Regions from separate parts of the Nitrosospira lacus genome, predicted to be linked through region 3. Evidence: riboswitches for the same ligand, from Rfam matches in the RefSeq annotation. Region 3 holds a riboswitch; each other region holds the start of a gene.
What was found. A riboswitch is a leader RNA that binds a small molecule or an ion and turns the genes downstream of it on or off. The one in region 3 is predicted to bind cyclic di-GMP.
Positions count from the first base shown of each region.

Region 1 (4,965 bases), 870 kb from region 3:
ATGCTCAGATGCGGGGCGTAGGCGTTGAAGGAACCGCCTTCAACCGTATGGTACACCACCACTTTCTTGCCTGCCAGCGAACCGGCGGCGGCACTCATGGTGCAGGCGTAGGCGACCCGGTCGCCGCTGCTTTTGCCGGGCTCGGTGCCGGTGCTTTCCAGGTACATGTGGGCGTCATTGGCGCCGCCGTTGCCGGCCAAGCCATTGCACAGCGACATCACGCTGCGGAACACGGCATTGCTGGGGGCGGACGCACCGGACAACCACACGTAGGTGGTGGGACCGGCGGCAACCTGTGCAGGGGTGAGAGCGAACGCAGCCGGGGCCGTACCCAGCGCGGCCACGGCCAGCGCGATTTTACTCAGTTTCATTTTCATCTCGATATCCTTTTAACTGGTTGATAGCGTATTCATTCCTGCCCCACCTCCCCAAAGGGAGGCGGAAGCGGGTCGAAGAAGCGAGTGGGGGTGGTTCAGACCCCTGTCCGGCGGCGGACCATCGCGCCGAGCATGCCGAGCCCGGCCAGCAGCATGGCCCAGGTATCGGCTTCCGGCACCGGGCTGGTGATGTTGAGGACACCGGCTTCGTTCAATGTAACCTTGGTGAACTCGCCCGCGCCGATAACGCCGTCGTGATTCAGGTCAACACCAAAAGGTGTCTTGGTGGCCTGGGCGAGATTGGAAGTGGAGGAAGTCGTCAGGAACCAGAAGTTCTGCTCCGTACCCAGTACCTGGGTGGTGTCGACCGTGGTCTTCGCCAACCAGTTGTCACCTTGGGTCAAACCGCCAATTGCGCCGAAGAAGGTATTGGGGGCATCTGTCGGCGTGGCAACACTGGCGCCGTTGGCGTCGGTGGCATGGGTGCCGCGGCTGTTGTTGGCGGTGAGATACTGATCCATGCCGTTAAATCCTTTCACGTTCGTATTCCCTTGGCTCGGCCAGGCATCCACGCTGCCCGTGGTCAGATAGCGCGAACCGCCGGCGAGATTCCGGTCGGTGTCGTCCAGAGCGATCACATTGAATTCGATTTTGCCCGTATTGGCCGCACCGACAAAACTCAACAGTTGATTCCAGGAGGCGCCGTAGGCACCGGAGTTAAGGTTCCACGTTCCGGTGAGGCCGGTCAGGCTGCTGTTCGCGGCGAGCGCATCGTTCATTTTTAAGCCCAGATCGAACAGGGCCGAGATGTCATCCCCACCGGAGGTAGCGGAATCGCCCCCGTAGTAGCGTACGTTGAGCAGGAGTTCGCCGTTGCCGGTCGGGCCGCCGTCGATGGCGGCAAAAGCCGGCGCCGAGGCTGCCATGATGGCGGCGACCGCGAGTGCCTTAAGCTTGAAGTTCATTTTCATTACTGATACTCCTAAAAGGTTAAATGAGTTGCGCCTGATATCCGATTTTCAACCGGCTGACCCATGCGGCTCGTGGCCCACCTGATCAGCCATCCTGGAGCAACCCGGCTACCTCCGCTCACGCTTAGGCCCGCAGCTTTCCGTCCCCGCTTCGCAACGGGTTTGGCTTTGTTCCCCTCCGGCGTGAAGCGCTTGCACTTCCTGCCGGACGCTTGCCACTATATGCAGTGACGGTTAAGTGCTCATGAAACTCAACCGTGATTTTTGTAGTACTTCCTATCTATTCCTTCTGAACCGTAACGACACCTGATCAATAGCAGGTTCAACCCTGTTTCTGCCGCCCTTTCAGGTTAAAGACCTTATGTGACGGCAAATCGATAATTCGGAAAATTTTTCATAAGTCGTTCGGACTACAACACAACAGCTCCCGAACTCCAAATGATCACTAGAGCGTGATCTTCAATGCCATCGCCTTGGCCACCGCATGCGCCCGGTTGTTGACATTCAATTTGCGCAGTATTTTTTGAATATGGTTTTTAACGGTAAGCGGGCTGATTTTAAGCAGGCTCCCAATTTCAAGATTGCTCTTGCCCATCTGTACGTAGCGCAGAACTTCCGTCTCCCGGTCCGTGATGAGCTTTCTGCTTTTTTCCACCATGGTCCCAGGCCGGTGATGACGCTCGTGGAATAGCATTCGCACCAGTGCCATATGCATATGAGGTGTGAGCAGTTCGAGAAAGTATGCGTGGCGCTCGGTCAACGCACCGGAAATCTGCGTGAAGGCAAACAGGCTGCTCGTCCGGCCATTGGCATCGAACATTCCATGCGCCGCGACGCGCTCCAGGTTGCCGCGCTTGAGATCATTCGCGAAATGCTTGTAGGTAATGCCATTGAGATTATTCGGACAAACCAGAAATGGCCGGTTCCGGCCCGCGCTCCATGCCGACATCACGCGGAAGACGATGCCGCCATCCGGCCGGCAAAGCTCGGAAAACATGATTTCGCCTATTTCGGTGCGGCTGAATTTTTCGATGCTGATCGACTGGCCGGACCCCTCATCGAACACGCATATGAGCATGCCATGCGGCAAAAGGCCTTGTAACTCGCCTTGAGACCAGAGGAAGAATTGATGACGCCGGAAGATGGAGGTCGATGAGTCGATGATCCGGAACAGATACTCCATTTCTCGTTCCGTGAGAGTAATGGTTCCCCCCATGATGCCTCTTATGCCTTGATTTTATTTGTGTCGCATACCCGGCCACACCATCGGTAAAGTTGTATTTTGCTCAACTTCGGGAGCTCGGCTATTTTCAGCGCTTTGGATGACAAAATAATTAAGCTCATGTGTCAAATTCGTGAATATGATAGGAGCACAAAGGATCATATCGAATGCACATGGACGCCCATGGCGGCGTGGCGCGGATGGAGATTCAAGAAGATTGGTAAGCCTGAATCCCGCAATTGGACAGAGTGGATTGTGCGGTTTTTGGGACTCGGGCCGAGGCGCGGCAACACGGGATGGTGCGGCTCCGCATCGAAGTGCGGGCCCCCCATAGAGATCACCTCAGTGCAGCCCGATTCCCGACCGCTTCATGCCTGGAATGCCCGACGAATGGTTCCTCGAACCCGGTCGAGTGCGTTCAGTAGGCGGGTGGCGCGGAAGCCGAGCCCGCCGCAGTGGATGGATCAGGTAAGGCAGGAAGTGGCGATGCTTCCGGTTGCAGCGGGGACCGCGGTTCAGGTTGCGATTGAGGTTCGGGCCGAGGCTTAGGCTGGGGCTGGGATTGGGCTTGTGATCCCGGTTGCTGCGCGGTACCGCCGGCTTCTCCCGGCGTGTAGATGAAGGTCCAGTCCTGATAACTCACCGCGTCGGCGAAAGTCGCATAGCGCTCATGAAAATTTGCCCGCTTGAATGGTTTCCGGGTCGAAAGGCTATGGACCCCGACAATTCCGATGCCGGGCTTTCTGATCAGCCCCCACTCGGCCCTGCCCGTCATGGGATCGAAATAGATCTTGCGCAAATGCCGTTTGGGTATCGGGAAACGGTCATCGAAAAGCAGTCTTTCCTGCGACTCCGGGTAGCGCTTGGGCATTCCCGAAGAATTCTCGTAATAGGACCCGATCGCCTGCCTGAACTGTTCCCCTACGAACATCAGCTCCACTTCTTTTTCCCGTTGTGCCTCGGTTTGCCATAGCTGGCCGGCGGCAGCCAGAACGATACCGGCCAGCGCAACCACGAAGAGCATCCAGACATAGGTGAATCCTCTTTCCGCGCCCATGCCTCAGACCCCTTTTTCACCACGCCTCATAAAATGTGCCATCTTTTGCCTGCTCGGGTGAACCACTGCGCACATCGTAAACGCCACTGCCGTCGCGGGGGGGAGGCACGGCAACCCATGTTGCCGCGCTTTCCGTCAGCGGATCGACCGGGATAGCGCGCAAATACCGCTTCTCCACCAATTCGATCAGTTCGCCTGGGTACTTGCCGGTATCACTATAAAATTTATCTATGGCATCGCGCATGATGCTGAGATCCTGCCGCAGCACCACTTCCTTGGACCTGTCGAGAGAATTAAAATAGCGGGGCACCACAATGCTGAGTAAGGTTGCAATGATAGCCATTACAACCAGTAGCTCGATGAGGGTAAAGCCGGGATATCTCCGATTTTTTGCCGGAATCCGGCCGGCTTTTCCGGCACTTCGCCTGATCCTTAAAGTGAAGGTGGAATAAGCTTTGCGCATCCCTCACCACCTGTCATAAGCAATGCCGTTCAAGCCAATTTGTTGCGAACGGGAGTACACGTCGAAAACATCGTTACCCTCCTGCGGATTATCCGGCGGACTTTCATAGGAACGCTTGCCCCAGGTTTCAGCATCGGCCAGCTCCGGGTCGATGGACATGGGATCGCGTGGCAATCGCCGTAAAAAATAGATCTTGCGCTTTTCGGGTTCCTTGGCATCGGGTACTCCCGTAACCAGATCTTCCAGCTTGCGCGGATAGTCCGATTCGTCTGCTTTTCTGGCGATCCGCCCTTCATTCACCGCCCGTTTATAAGCGTCGAGCGCTTCCCGGATCTGCCGTAGCCCCACCCGCAATTCTTTTTCTTTTTCGCGCTGCGCGGTGAGTTCATACAACGGCATGGCCGAAGAAACCAGAACCGCCATGATGGCCATAACAACTGTCAATTCGACCAGGGAAAAGCCATGGTCTGTCGCCGGGCTCGTGGCCGGAATCATTTTGGCCATGCACTCAACGGATCTCGATGTTTGCAGCGGGCGGCAATATAACCTCTGGGGATGGATTCTCACTGTCTCCCTGAAATGCAAGGCCCTTGACACTGACCTGAGCCGTGCCGGGTTTTTGTGCAATGACCTTGAACGCCACATCCACCACCCCCCCGCCTTTACCCAGTTTCAACTGGCGGGTCCCGGATTTCTCCCCCTCGCCCAGCGCTTCAAGTTGGGTTGCGTCGTAACTCAGTTCCAGTTCGGCGGCGGGCAGGTTTTCCGCGCCGGCAAGACTCACGCTTACGCTGAAATCCTTGCCGGGCACGACCTGTTCCGGCGCGATCAAAGTGAGCACCGGCGGCGCTGCTTGGGGAGTGGCATCACGTGCC
Region 1 is NZ_CP021106.3:768,215-773,179, reverse strand. It holds gene EBAPG3_RS03505 (hypothetical protein) at 1-377, opposite strand, end outside; gene EBAPG3_RS03500 (PEP-CTERM sorting domain-containing protein) at 473-1,348, opposite strand; cyclic di-GMP riboswitch class I at 1,444-1,525, opposite strand; gene epsA (XrtB/PEP-CTERM-associated transcriptional regulator EpsA) at 1,794-2,564, opposite strand; gene EBAPG3_RS03490 (type II secretion system protein) at 2,989-3,627, opposite strand; gene EBAPG3_RS03485 (type II secretion system protein) at 3,644-4,090, opposite strand; gene EBAPG3_RS03480 (type II secretion system protein) at 4,094-4,594, opposite strand; gene EBAPG3_RS03475 (secretin and TonB N-terminal domain-containing protein) at 4,599-4,965, opposite strand, start outside.
Region 1: linked by a shared signal. The riboswitch ahead of EBAPG3_RS03500 (PEP-CTERM sorting domain-containing protein) and the one ahead of EBAPG3_RS07310 (S8 family serine peptidase) in region 3 are both predicted to bind cyclic di-GMP.

Region 2 (4,965 bases), 530 kb from region 3:
GGTGGAAAAACTCGATGAATGGAGAACTCGAAAATTGTACGAACCGGTATGGGAAGAAGGAGCCATTTTCCCGCTGCTGGGCGAACCCTGGCAGTTGGCGGCGAGAGCTGCCGGGGTCACGCAAATGACTCGGGCAACGATGAAGACAGGAACTGAAGACAGGCAGATGCAATTGCCGCTGCTTTCCGTCCTAACCCCACGGCAAATCGAAAAAATCGTAATGGACTGGTATTGCAACAAAGCAATCGCATGCTTCAGCGAACGAATCGCGCTGTATGCGGATAAGCTCGGCGTTGCGCTGCCGCAGTTGCGGCTATCGCGCGCCAGAACCCAGTGGGGCAGTTGCAACACACATGGCATTGTCCATCTCAACTGGCGGTTGATTCAAATGCCACTTCATCTGGTGGACTATGTCGTGGCGCATGAATTGTCGCACCTCATCGAGATGAATCACTCGCCGGCTTTCTGGCAAACGGTGGGACGCGTCTATCCGGATTATGTGGCAGCGAGGAAGGAGTTGAAGAGGCTTGGATGATAGCAACGTCCGATAGTTGCCCATCCTGTACAGGTATGATTCATAGATACCGTTTCGATAAAAAAAGGGCGATGGACAACGAGGCTAAGAAACTGCTTCGTTAGGTCTAACTGCTCAAGGAATTTGGCGACGCGGACTTCCAGGCACTGAAAAACACAGAGGGGCGTCCCCCTCCGTGTCTCAGGACCGGCCCTATTCAAGGGGTTTACGGCGGCGCGCCAGAAAGCCCATCAGACTCAAGCCAGCCATGAACATGGCATAGGTTTCAGGTTCAGGAATAGGAGAAGATAGGTTGATAAAACTCTCATTGCCGCCACCACTCGCAAACCGTTGCAGATGCAAACCGATGCGCAAGTCGCCGGTTCCGCCATTGTTCGGGAGTGCGAGCGCGTTGATAACGCTGCTGTATGTCTGAGCGCCAGTCAGGTCGAAATCGATGGCGAGCCATTCACCCTGGCTAACACCGTTCCCCGAGACAGGTGCATTGGAATCCGCCAGAAAGCCGGCGGTTGTCACAAAAGCGGGGCTGACTAAATTGCCGCCGGGAAGATTGGGCGGACTGGCCCCTTGCGAGAAATTCACTCCCGATGAAGACGTAATGGATGCAATCCCGAGAAGCGTACCGTCGTCAAAGTAGACATCGGTCAGGGAAGAAGTGGAAGTGTTGGTAAAATTGAATCTCACCTGATGGCTGCCAAGATCTATCACCTCAACCTTGAGGTTCGCTTCCCCATCCGCCTCGGCTCCCGCGTTGTTATGCGTGATATTTGCAAAACTATAAGAGGTTGATACCGCCGCGTATCCGAGCGGCTGATAAACCGATATCGCGAGGGCAAACAGCAAGCCCGGCAATGGTCTTAGATAACTCATGAGCGACCCTCCCAAAAATTTGGTTTCAAAGATTTATGGTGTAAAACAATGGCATACTGGCACTCCGGCTATCTGCATGCGGACCGGTTTCTTCAGCAAGCGATGGTTTTGGCAGATCCTGGATTTTCCGGCCCCGTCTCGCAACGGGTGTGGCTTTACGGTACGTCAAAAGCTTAATGGAAGAGAATGACAGCAAATGCTTCGCCGGGATTTATATGCATGAGCTATTAGGCGCATGCCATGGAGGAAGACACCTATCAGTGCAAGATCGATAAAAGAATTGCAAGCCGCAATGACGCTGCCAATCGTCTGAATAAAATTCTCCGTTGATTGCTGGCTGACCTGGGGAGGCTCATTCAGAGATTCTTGACCTTTATGTTAGTATTTCATTTCATATCCATCATTCCGGTATCGCTCCATGCATAAATTCTGCACCGCTTCCCTGCTGCTCTTGCTGCTCAATGGCTGCGGCCTGAAGGGGCCTCTCTATCTTCCGCAAGAACAACCTGCGCAGTCATCGCAGCAATCCCCGGACGAAGTGAAAAAGAAGTGAGTGGTTTTCCTTCATTTGATTATCGCAATGGGAGGCTGTACGGTGAATCGGTTCAACTGGATCGCATTGCCCGCGAATTCGGCACGCCCTGCTATGTTTATTCACGCGCGGCGCTCGTTGCGGCTTACAGGGAATTCGACGCCGCATTCGGCGGACGCGACCATCTGGTGTGCTATGCAGTCAAGGCTAACTCCAATCTGGCTATTCTCAATTTACTCGCCCGTCTCGGCAGCGGCTTCGATATTGTCTCCGGGGGAGAACTCCAGCGAGTGCTGAAAGCGGGCGGTGATCCGCAAAAAGTGGTGTTTTCGGGAGTGGGCAAGCAACCGGATGAGATGCGGGCGGCGCTTGCTGCGGGAATATTCTGTTTCAACGTGGAATCGGAAGCGGAATTGGCCGTGCTGGACCGGGTGGCGGGTGAGTTGAATAAAATCGCGCCGGTGAGCCTGCGGGTCAATCCCGATGTGGACGCAAAGACGCACCCTTATATTTCCACTGGTCTCAAGGAAAACAAATTTGGTGTGCCCTTCGAAGAGGCGGAGAAGCTTTATGCCTCCGCACGCGAATTTGCCAACTTGCGCATCAGCGGACTGGATTGCCATATCGGCTCACAATTGACCAAACTGGGCCCCTTTGTCGAAGCTTGCGGGAAAATACTTGGCCTGTTGATTCGCCTTGAAACGCTGGGATTTACTATCGATCATCTGGATCTGGGCGGCGGTCTCGGCATTCGCTATTTGGGAGAAAATCCGCCCGCGGCGAAAGACTACGTCACGGCATTGTGTGCCGCGATCGGCCCACGTAACCAGCGCATCCTTATCGAACCTGGCCGCGCGCTGGTGGGCAACGCCGGTGTATTGCTTACGCGCGTCGAGTATCTCAAACATACCCCGCATCGGGATTTCGCCATCGTGGATGCCGCCATGAATGACCTGATGCGTCCGGCACTCTATGACGCCTACCATGAAATCCTGCCGGTTATTGCGAATGGCGGCGATGAGAAAATATATCAGATTGTCGGGCCCGTTTGTGAAACAGGCGATTTTTTGGGGCATGACCGGAAGCTGGCATTGTCTCAGGGCGACTTGCTAGCCATTATGTCCGCCGGAGCCTACGGCATGAGCATGAGCTCAAACTACAATACCCGCCCCCGTGCCGCTGAGGTCATGGTGGATGGTGACCACGTTCACCTTATTCGCCAACGCGAATCCCTGGAGCAACTGCTTGCCGGCGAGAAAATGCTTCCCTGAACGGAACTTACCCAGCAATTCCCCCTAAACAAGAAAAAGGGTTGCGAGCCCCAGGAAAATGAAAAAACCCCCGCTATCGGTAACGGCGGTAATCATCACGCTGGAACCCGCCGCCGGGTCGCGGCCAAGTTTATGCAGAGTCAACGGGATCAATACACCCAATAAAGCCGCCAGCAACAAATTCAACATCATTGCCAGCGTCATCACCAGTCCAAGAGAGCCGCTGCCGTAAATGAAAAAGGCGAACAAACCGACTACGCTACCCCATACCACACCGTTCACCGCACTCACGCCAATCTCCTTGGCAAACAGTTTGCGCGCATTGCCTGCATTGAGTTGGCCCAAAGCGAGGGCGCGCACGATCATCGTAATTGTCTGATTGCCCGAATTGCCGCCGATACCCGCAATAATCGGCATGAGCGCCGCCAGCGCCACCAGCTTTTCGATGGAATCCTCAAATACACCGATCACGCGCGATGCAATAAATGCGGTTACGAGATTAATGGCCAGCCAGGTCCAGCGGTTCTTCAAGCTTTTCCATACTGGCGCAAACAAATCCTCTTCTTCCCGCAAACCCGCCAGGTTCAACGCTTCGCTTTCCGCCTGCTCGCGGATAAAATCCATCACTGCGTTGACGGTAACACGGCCTATCAGTTTATCCTCCGCATTGACCACCGAAGCGGAAACAAGGTCATAGCGCTCAAATGCCTGCGCCGCCTGATGAGCATTATCGCTGGGATGAAGCTTCACCATTTCCTTGGCCATCACTGATCCCACCGTGGCATCGGGATCGCTTACCAGCAGTCGGTTCACCGGCAGCACTCCTTTCAGATGCTCATCCCGGTCCACCACAAACAACTGATCGGTATGGTCAGGCAGCTCATCCAGCCGGCGCAGATAACGCAGCACGACTTCCAGAGTCACATCCTCCCGGATAGTCACCACGTCGAAATCCATCAGCGCGCCAACCGCATCTTCCGGATAGGACATGGCGGCGCGTAACTGCTCGCGCTCCTCCATCGGCAGCGACTGGAACACATCCTCCATGACGTCGCGTGGCAAATCGGGCGCAAGATCGGCAATTTCGTCGGCATCGAGCTGACCCGTTGCCGCCAGCATTTCGCCACTGTCCATCGTGGCGATGAGTGTTTCGCGAACCGCGTCGGAAACTTCCAGAAGAATCTCGCCATCGCGCTCTGCCTTGACCAGTTCCCAGATCATGAGGCGATCTTCGAGAGGCATGGCTTCCAGGATATGCGCAACGTCCGCGGGGTGGAGCCTGTCGAGCAGATTTTGCAGTTCCGCCAGATTCTGCTTGTGCACCAAAGCTTCGACCAGTTCCTGGCGCGGCATTTGCTGGGTATGCACGAGACCTTCCACCAGCTTGTGTTTATGCAGTAGATGCGTCAGGCGCCGCAAGTTTTCTTGCAGATCTTCGGTCTCCCCGAGGGTATTTGCTTTAGTCATCGCCCGATCGCCCTGGTGTACTGCGTCTAGAGTGCCGCTACTTGAAATTGGCTGAATTGCCGCTATGCCATATTATCCTAAATCCACCGATTCACTGCTCATATTTCGTTTTAGTGTCATGATTCAAAAAGATTTCTTTCATCGCTGAGTGTCACTGTATTGCAAAGTCGCCACAGGCGGATTCAGAATTATTCGTCACTCATGAATAATATGCGCTCCTTCACTTCCCGCCGGATGTCGGGCCCTCATTTGTACGCCCTATCCGAAACGGTTATGTGCCGGTATTTCTG
Region 2 is NZ_CP021106.3:1,105,110-1,110,074, reverse strand. It holds gene EBAPG3_RS04885 (M48 family metallopeptidase) at 1-535, shown strand, start outside; gene EBAPG3_RS15385 (PEP-CTERM sorting domain-containing protein) at 728-1,405, opposite strand; cyclic di-GMP riboswitch class I at 1,461-1,569, opposite strand; gene lptM (LPS translocon maturation chaperone LptM) at 1,824-1,958, shown strand; gene lysA (diaminopimelate decarboxylase) at 1,955-3,208, shown strand; gene mgtE (magnesium transporter) at 3,233-4,675, opposite strand.
Region 2: linked by a shared signal. The riboswitch ahead of EBAPG3_RS15385 (PEP-CTERM sorting domain-containing protein) and the one ahead of EBAPG3_RS07310 (S8 family serine peptidase) in region 3 are both predicted to bind cyclic di-GMP.

Region 3 (4,965 bases):
AATCCGCCCCTCCCTGTTTGGGATCGCAATCGTCGGTGGGGTCATCCACGCAAATCCCGCCATCGGCGCATTGAATTCCCGCAATTCCACCGCATGCCCGCGGTTCGGTCTTCTTGCACTCGCCCTCGTGCTCAATGGATACGCCTGCAGCTGCCGCAGTGCATGCGTTCCCGTACGTCTTGCCGTCGCAACCGCACACCGGTCTGAATTCCCGGGTACAAATCGTGGGCTTGGTCTTGCATGTGCCTTGCGCATCCGGCATCTTGCATTGGCCGGCGCCGAAATCACAGTACTGCTGTGCGTCGGGGCAGGTTTTTCCAGCTATTCCGCCACAAGTCAGCGGCCCACCGGAATCGCCTGAACCGATGGCCTTGCATTGCGAGGTGAGCTCCACATTAAGGAAGGTACCCGCCTTGGGATGCACAGAACGCAACTGCCTGACAAAAGCGTTAAACTTTTTTGGCGTTGTGCTGAAACCTGCCTCCGCGCAGGCGGATAAACCGCCTTCAATCGGAATAGGTCCGCCCGCTCTGGGGCTATAAACAGCAAATGTATCGACGATATTCGCGGCAATTGCCTGTCCTACAAACTTGCGCACCGACCTCAAGGCGGCCCTATCAAGACCTCGCCCGTCATTGGTTAAAGTAATATTGACGGCACGTTCCGCAGGATCCGCAGGGGTCTGGGCAGTGACAGGCGCGATACCGAGGAGGGTTGCTCCCATCAGGCAAACATGAATTAACCTTTTCATTCTCTCCTCCTGTCTGTAAATCGTGGGCAAACCTCACAGGCAAGTGGCACACCTTGATGAAATGCCGGTGTGCACGCAGGTAACATCCATGACACTTCTTTTTGTAGCAGAGAAAATGCAAAAGTAAAGACGGACTTATGGTTTCCATGAGAAAAATCCACTGGCGGGTTGCATCATCCAGGCAGAAAAAACGGAATGACGGGCCGTCGTCGAAAACCGGGCCATGTACGATACCTGGCCCGGGTTTCATCGCGCGAGCATCTGCCCGCGATGCTATTTGACTACTTGATTACCGTTACATTTACGGAAGCGGACGCAGCGTTGCCTGCCAAATCCTTCGTCACGACTTCAACGGTATGCGTTCCGGCCGCGACTTTACGGATATTCCAGTTGTACCCTAGCGTGCTCCCGCTTCCGGTTGCCTTCAGCACGCCGTCGATATAAACCGTTTGTGTAATGCCTGCGGCGCCGCTATCGTCGGTTGCATTCACACTGATAGCCACATTGCTACCCGAGACACTCCCTGCCACCGGATTGATGATTTGTACGGCCGGCGCTGTGGTGTCCTGGGCAACCGTTACGGTTCCGTTGGCCACATTCACCGCCACGGCGGTTGAAGCCTTGGAGTTGCCGGCCGCGTCGAACGCATAGGCAACCAGGTTGGACATACCGTTGGGTGTACCGGTCGAATCCCAGGTGAATCCGAATGGCGCAGAAGTGTCGATGGCCACCGTGGTGCTGTTCACCCGCAGTTCTACATGGGTGACGCCGGTATTATCGGTCGCGGTCACATTCACGGGAACCAGCCCCGTCACCGTTGCGCCGCCCAGAGGCGCGGAGATGGAAACCACCGGAGGCTGAGTGTCCGCTACAGGAACAGCGGCAACGGCAGCCTTTACCGCTGCTCCCGCATTAACCCTCCCATAGCCATAATAGGGGTCACGTCCGGCAGCACCCAAATCAACGGCGGTTGAGAACAACAGACTTTCGATCTTGGTGTTCTGCAACGTAGGGGCGGCAGACATCATGAGCGCCACGACACCGGCGGTAACCGGGCTGGAAAACGAGGTACCGGATACCGCCCCATAGCCCCCACCCCGGGTTGTAGTCCAGATACCGGCTCCTGGTGCGGACACAGCAACAAAATTGCCATAGCTCGACCAGCTGGCCTTGGCGTCATTGCTGTCGGTGGCAGATACCGCGATCAGTGTGGTGGTGGGCGCATAAGTTTCATTGATACCGCTGTTACCCGCACCCACTACCACCAGCCCGCCCTTGTTCTTCATGTATTGCGCCGCATTCTGGATCGTCGAGCTGCCCGCTATCAGGGCGAAGCTCATATTGACAACACGCGCCCCACGGTCGGCCGCCCATGTCGTCCCCTGCGCCAGCATGCTTACATATCCAGCACCGCTGGTATTGGTGACGCGGATGGGCATGATTTTCGATTGACCGGAAACGGATGCGACACCCACCCCGTTATTGCCTGCCGCTGCCGCCGCGCCGGCTACCTTGGTGCCGTGGCCATATACGTCCGATGTATTGGAGTTATTGTCATAAAAATTCCATCCCGGCACCATGCGCGCGGCGAGATCGGGATGCGCGCTGTCGACCCCCGAGTCCAGGATAGCAATGGTTACTCCGGCGCCCTGGGCACCATCCCACGCGGATGCTGCGCCAATTTTAGGTAAGTGCCACGCACTGCCATAATAGGGATCATTCGGCACGAAATCGGGGGTTACAAGGTAGTCGGGCTCCGCAAACTTGAGGTGCGGGTGATGGGCGAGCCGCGCGGCAATGGCTTTTTCCGAGGCATTACCCGGCAAATCCACGATGTACAAGTCGCTCTGCCCGATCTTCCTGCCCTTGCCGCCATGGGCACCAAGTATCTTTGCCAGCTCCTTTTCGGGCAGCCCGGCACGGGGCACCACCAGGATCCGTCCTTTTGCCCATGTCTCGGAACCAGCGCCCGGTCCCTTGACTTCCGGGGGTGCGGCGTCGGAAATGGTTGGATGGAATCCCATGCAGGCCGCCAATATAACCGCGACCAAACCGAACCGGGCGCGTGTAACAGGTTTCAAGCCACTTGATGGAAATACACAGGTAGCCAGCCCTGAAATGCCGGAAGGTGATGCCTGATTGCTGATGCTCATTTGAAGTTCCTCCTCGTGGTGTGGAGGCGGAACTACCGGAATAGGCCTGGATTGAAAAATGCTCTAGCGCCGGACAATAAAGTCCATCCGAGCATCTTGCTTGATTCCCGTCAATCTATGACATTGATCAGGGAAGCGGCGTTATCTGGCAGTCCTGCCGTCCTGGGGCCTTTGCCCGGTAGACCGATGACTTTGCGTCCCCCGTTTTCACGGGGTTTGCCCTTTGCAGATCTAAAAATGTTGCGTCATCATTGCATGGATGACGCGCGCCGCCTATTGGACTGAAGTACAACTCGCCGAAGAGTGAAAATGGATAGGAAAAACCGGACCGGCAATCCCTTGCTGATGAATACGCCTTAAACCTGTACAAAATCCTGCGTGGATTTACATTTCCGTACGTACATTCCGGGACATCCGCCATTCCATGCAGAAAAATGCAAACACAACCATGATGATTGCTTGCATGCTTGGGAACGACGCGCATAGGCGCCTATTTAATGCACTTCCATGGTCGTACCAAATAACAAACCCGCCGAAGCGGGTCTGTTGTCAGGCCTGTATTAAGCAGATCAGGCTAGTTGCTTTTTGTGTCTGCGTGATATGCCGATACCCAATAGACCCAGGCCAAGAAGCGCCAGTGTTGCGGGTTCCGGTATTTCAATAGGGGGTACTGTACGATCGGTAGGACCAAGGCGGACTTGCTCCAAGTCGCTGATACCCGTCATTCCGGAGGCACTGTCGATGATTACTCTTACGATCACCTGATTATCCAGGGAAAAGCCGGTGAAGAAGTTCTGTCCCGACCCATCCAAGGCTTGGTTCAGGAAGCTGAAAGTCGCACCGAACTGATCGATCAGGAAAATATTCGCAGATCCATTCGCTCCGGCATCGATATTGAACTGCACTTTCGCAAAGCCGAGAAGCGGATCGTCCAGCCCCCACTCGATATGATTAAAGGAACCATCGGCGGCCTCAATACGCGCCTGCCCGCCTCCAGGAACTATAATATTTTCGTTACTGGTAAAGTTGACGAGTTGATGGGTCTGATTAAGCTCGCCGACTACGAGAGTATCGAGAACCCCGGGTTGCGTAAGCAGCACATTCTGGACATCTCCTGAACCCCCGATCAATCCTGTGCCTAGCTGAAGCGTTGCGGATGCGCTACCTGAGTAAAATGCACCCAGCAAAGCAATTGTGGCACTCGCTTTAAAAACTTTTTTTATGTTCATGATTCATTCTCCAAGTATTAAGTGACCCGATTAATAACAAAGCAAATGTCGTGCCAGATAGAGAATGATTATAATATATTGATTATTATAGTTAATATATAACCTTATTAAAAATATGTAAATTTTTCCGTCAGTTATTTGCTCAAGGGCCAGGAATCACTCGCTCTGAACGACGAAAAAGTTAATCTTCTATGGATATCGGTGGGAGCCGCCTCCAAGGCGGCTGTCGGCTATTTAGGGCCTGTTAACACTTATTTCGCACCCGCGACGGCGACGGATTTCTCCAGCACGAGGCATGAGCCGCGCGGCGGAGGAGACCTCCGTAAGCGGCGAGTAACGAAGGGCTGGATGAAATCCGTCCCGTCCCTTCGGGGTGCGCACAAAAAACGCGGGTGCGAAATAAGTGTTAACAGGCCCTAATAATAAGATGCCTTATGCGTCGCCAACATGCATTTAAATTCAAGAATCGGTGACATCCGGAGGAAGGAGGCCTCAATAAGGCAATGTAAGAAATTCCGACAAAATCAGCCGGCTCCGGATATTGATACAACTCGGCGCATTCACCGGGAGCTCGATTCATTTAAATGGAGAACCTATTAATAGAGATCCTATTAAACACGGAGCAATCGAGAGGGCAGCATTACTCAACCAAACTCTCAAAATCGCTGTTGCCAGATCCAAAAAAGGACTGGGCCGGTGTGGATGCCTGGCCCAGTGCACAGACGTATCAATAGGTTCGGGTTTTACTTGATAACGGTTACATTCACGGAAGCGGAGGAAGCATTACCCGCCTTGTCCTTCGCTAGTGCACGGATCGTGTGGATTCCGGCTG
Region 3 is NZ_CP021106.3:1,633,313-1,638,277, reverse strand. It holds gene EBAPG3_RS07315 (Kazal-type serine protease inhibitor family protein) at 1-751, opposite strand, end outside; gene EBAPG3_RS07310 (S8 family serine peptidase) at 1,033-2,904, opposite strand; cyclic di-GMP riboswitch class I at 3,049-3,135, opposite strand; gene EBAPG3_RS07305 (PEP-CTERM sorting domain-containing protein) at 3,474-4,133, opposite strand; gene EBAPG3_RS07300 (S8 family serine peptidase) at 4,877-4,965, opposite strand, start outside.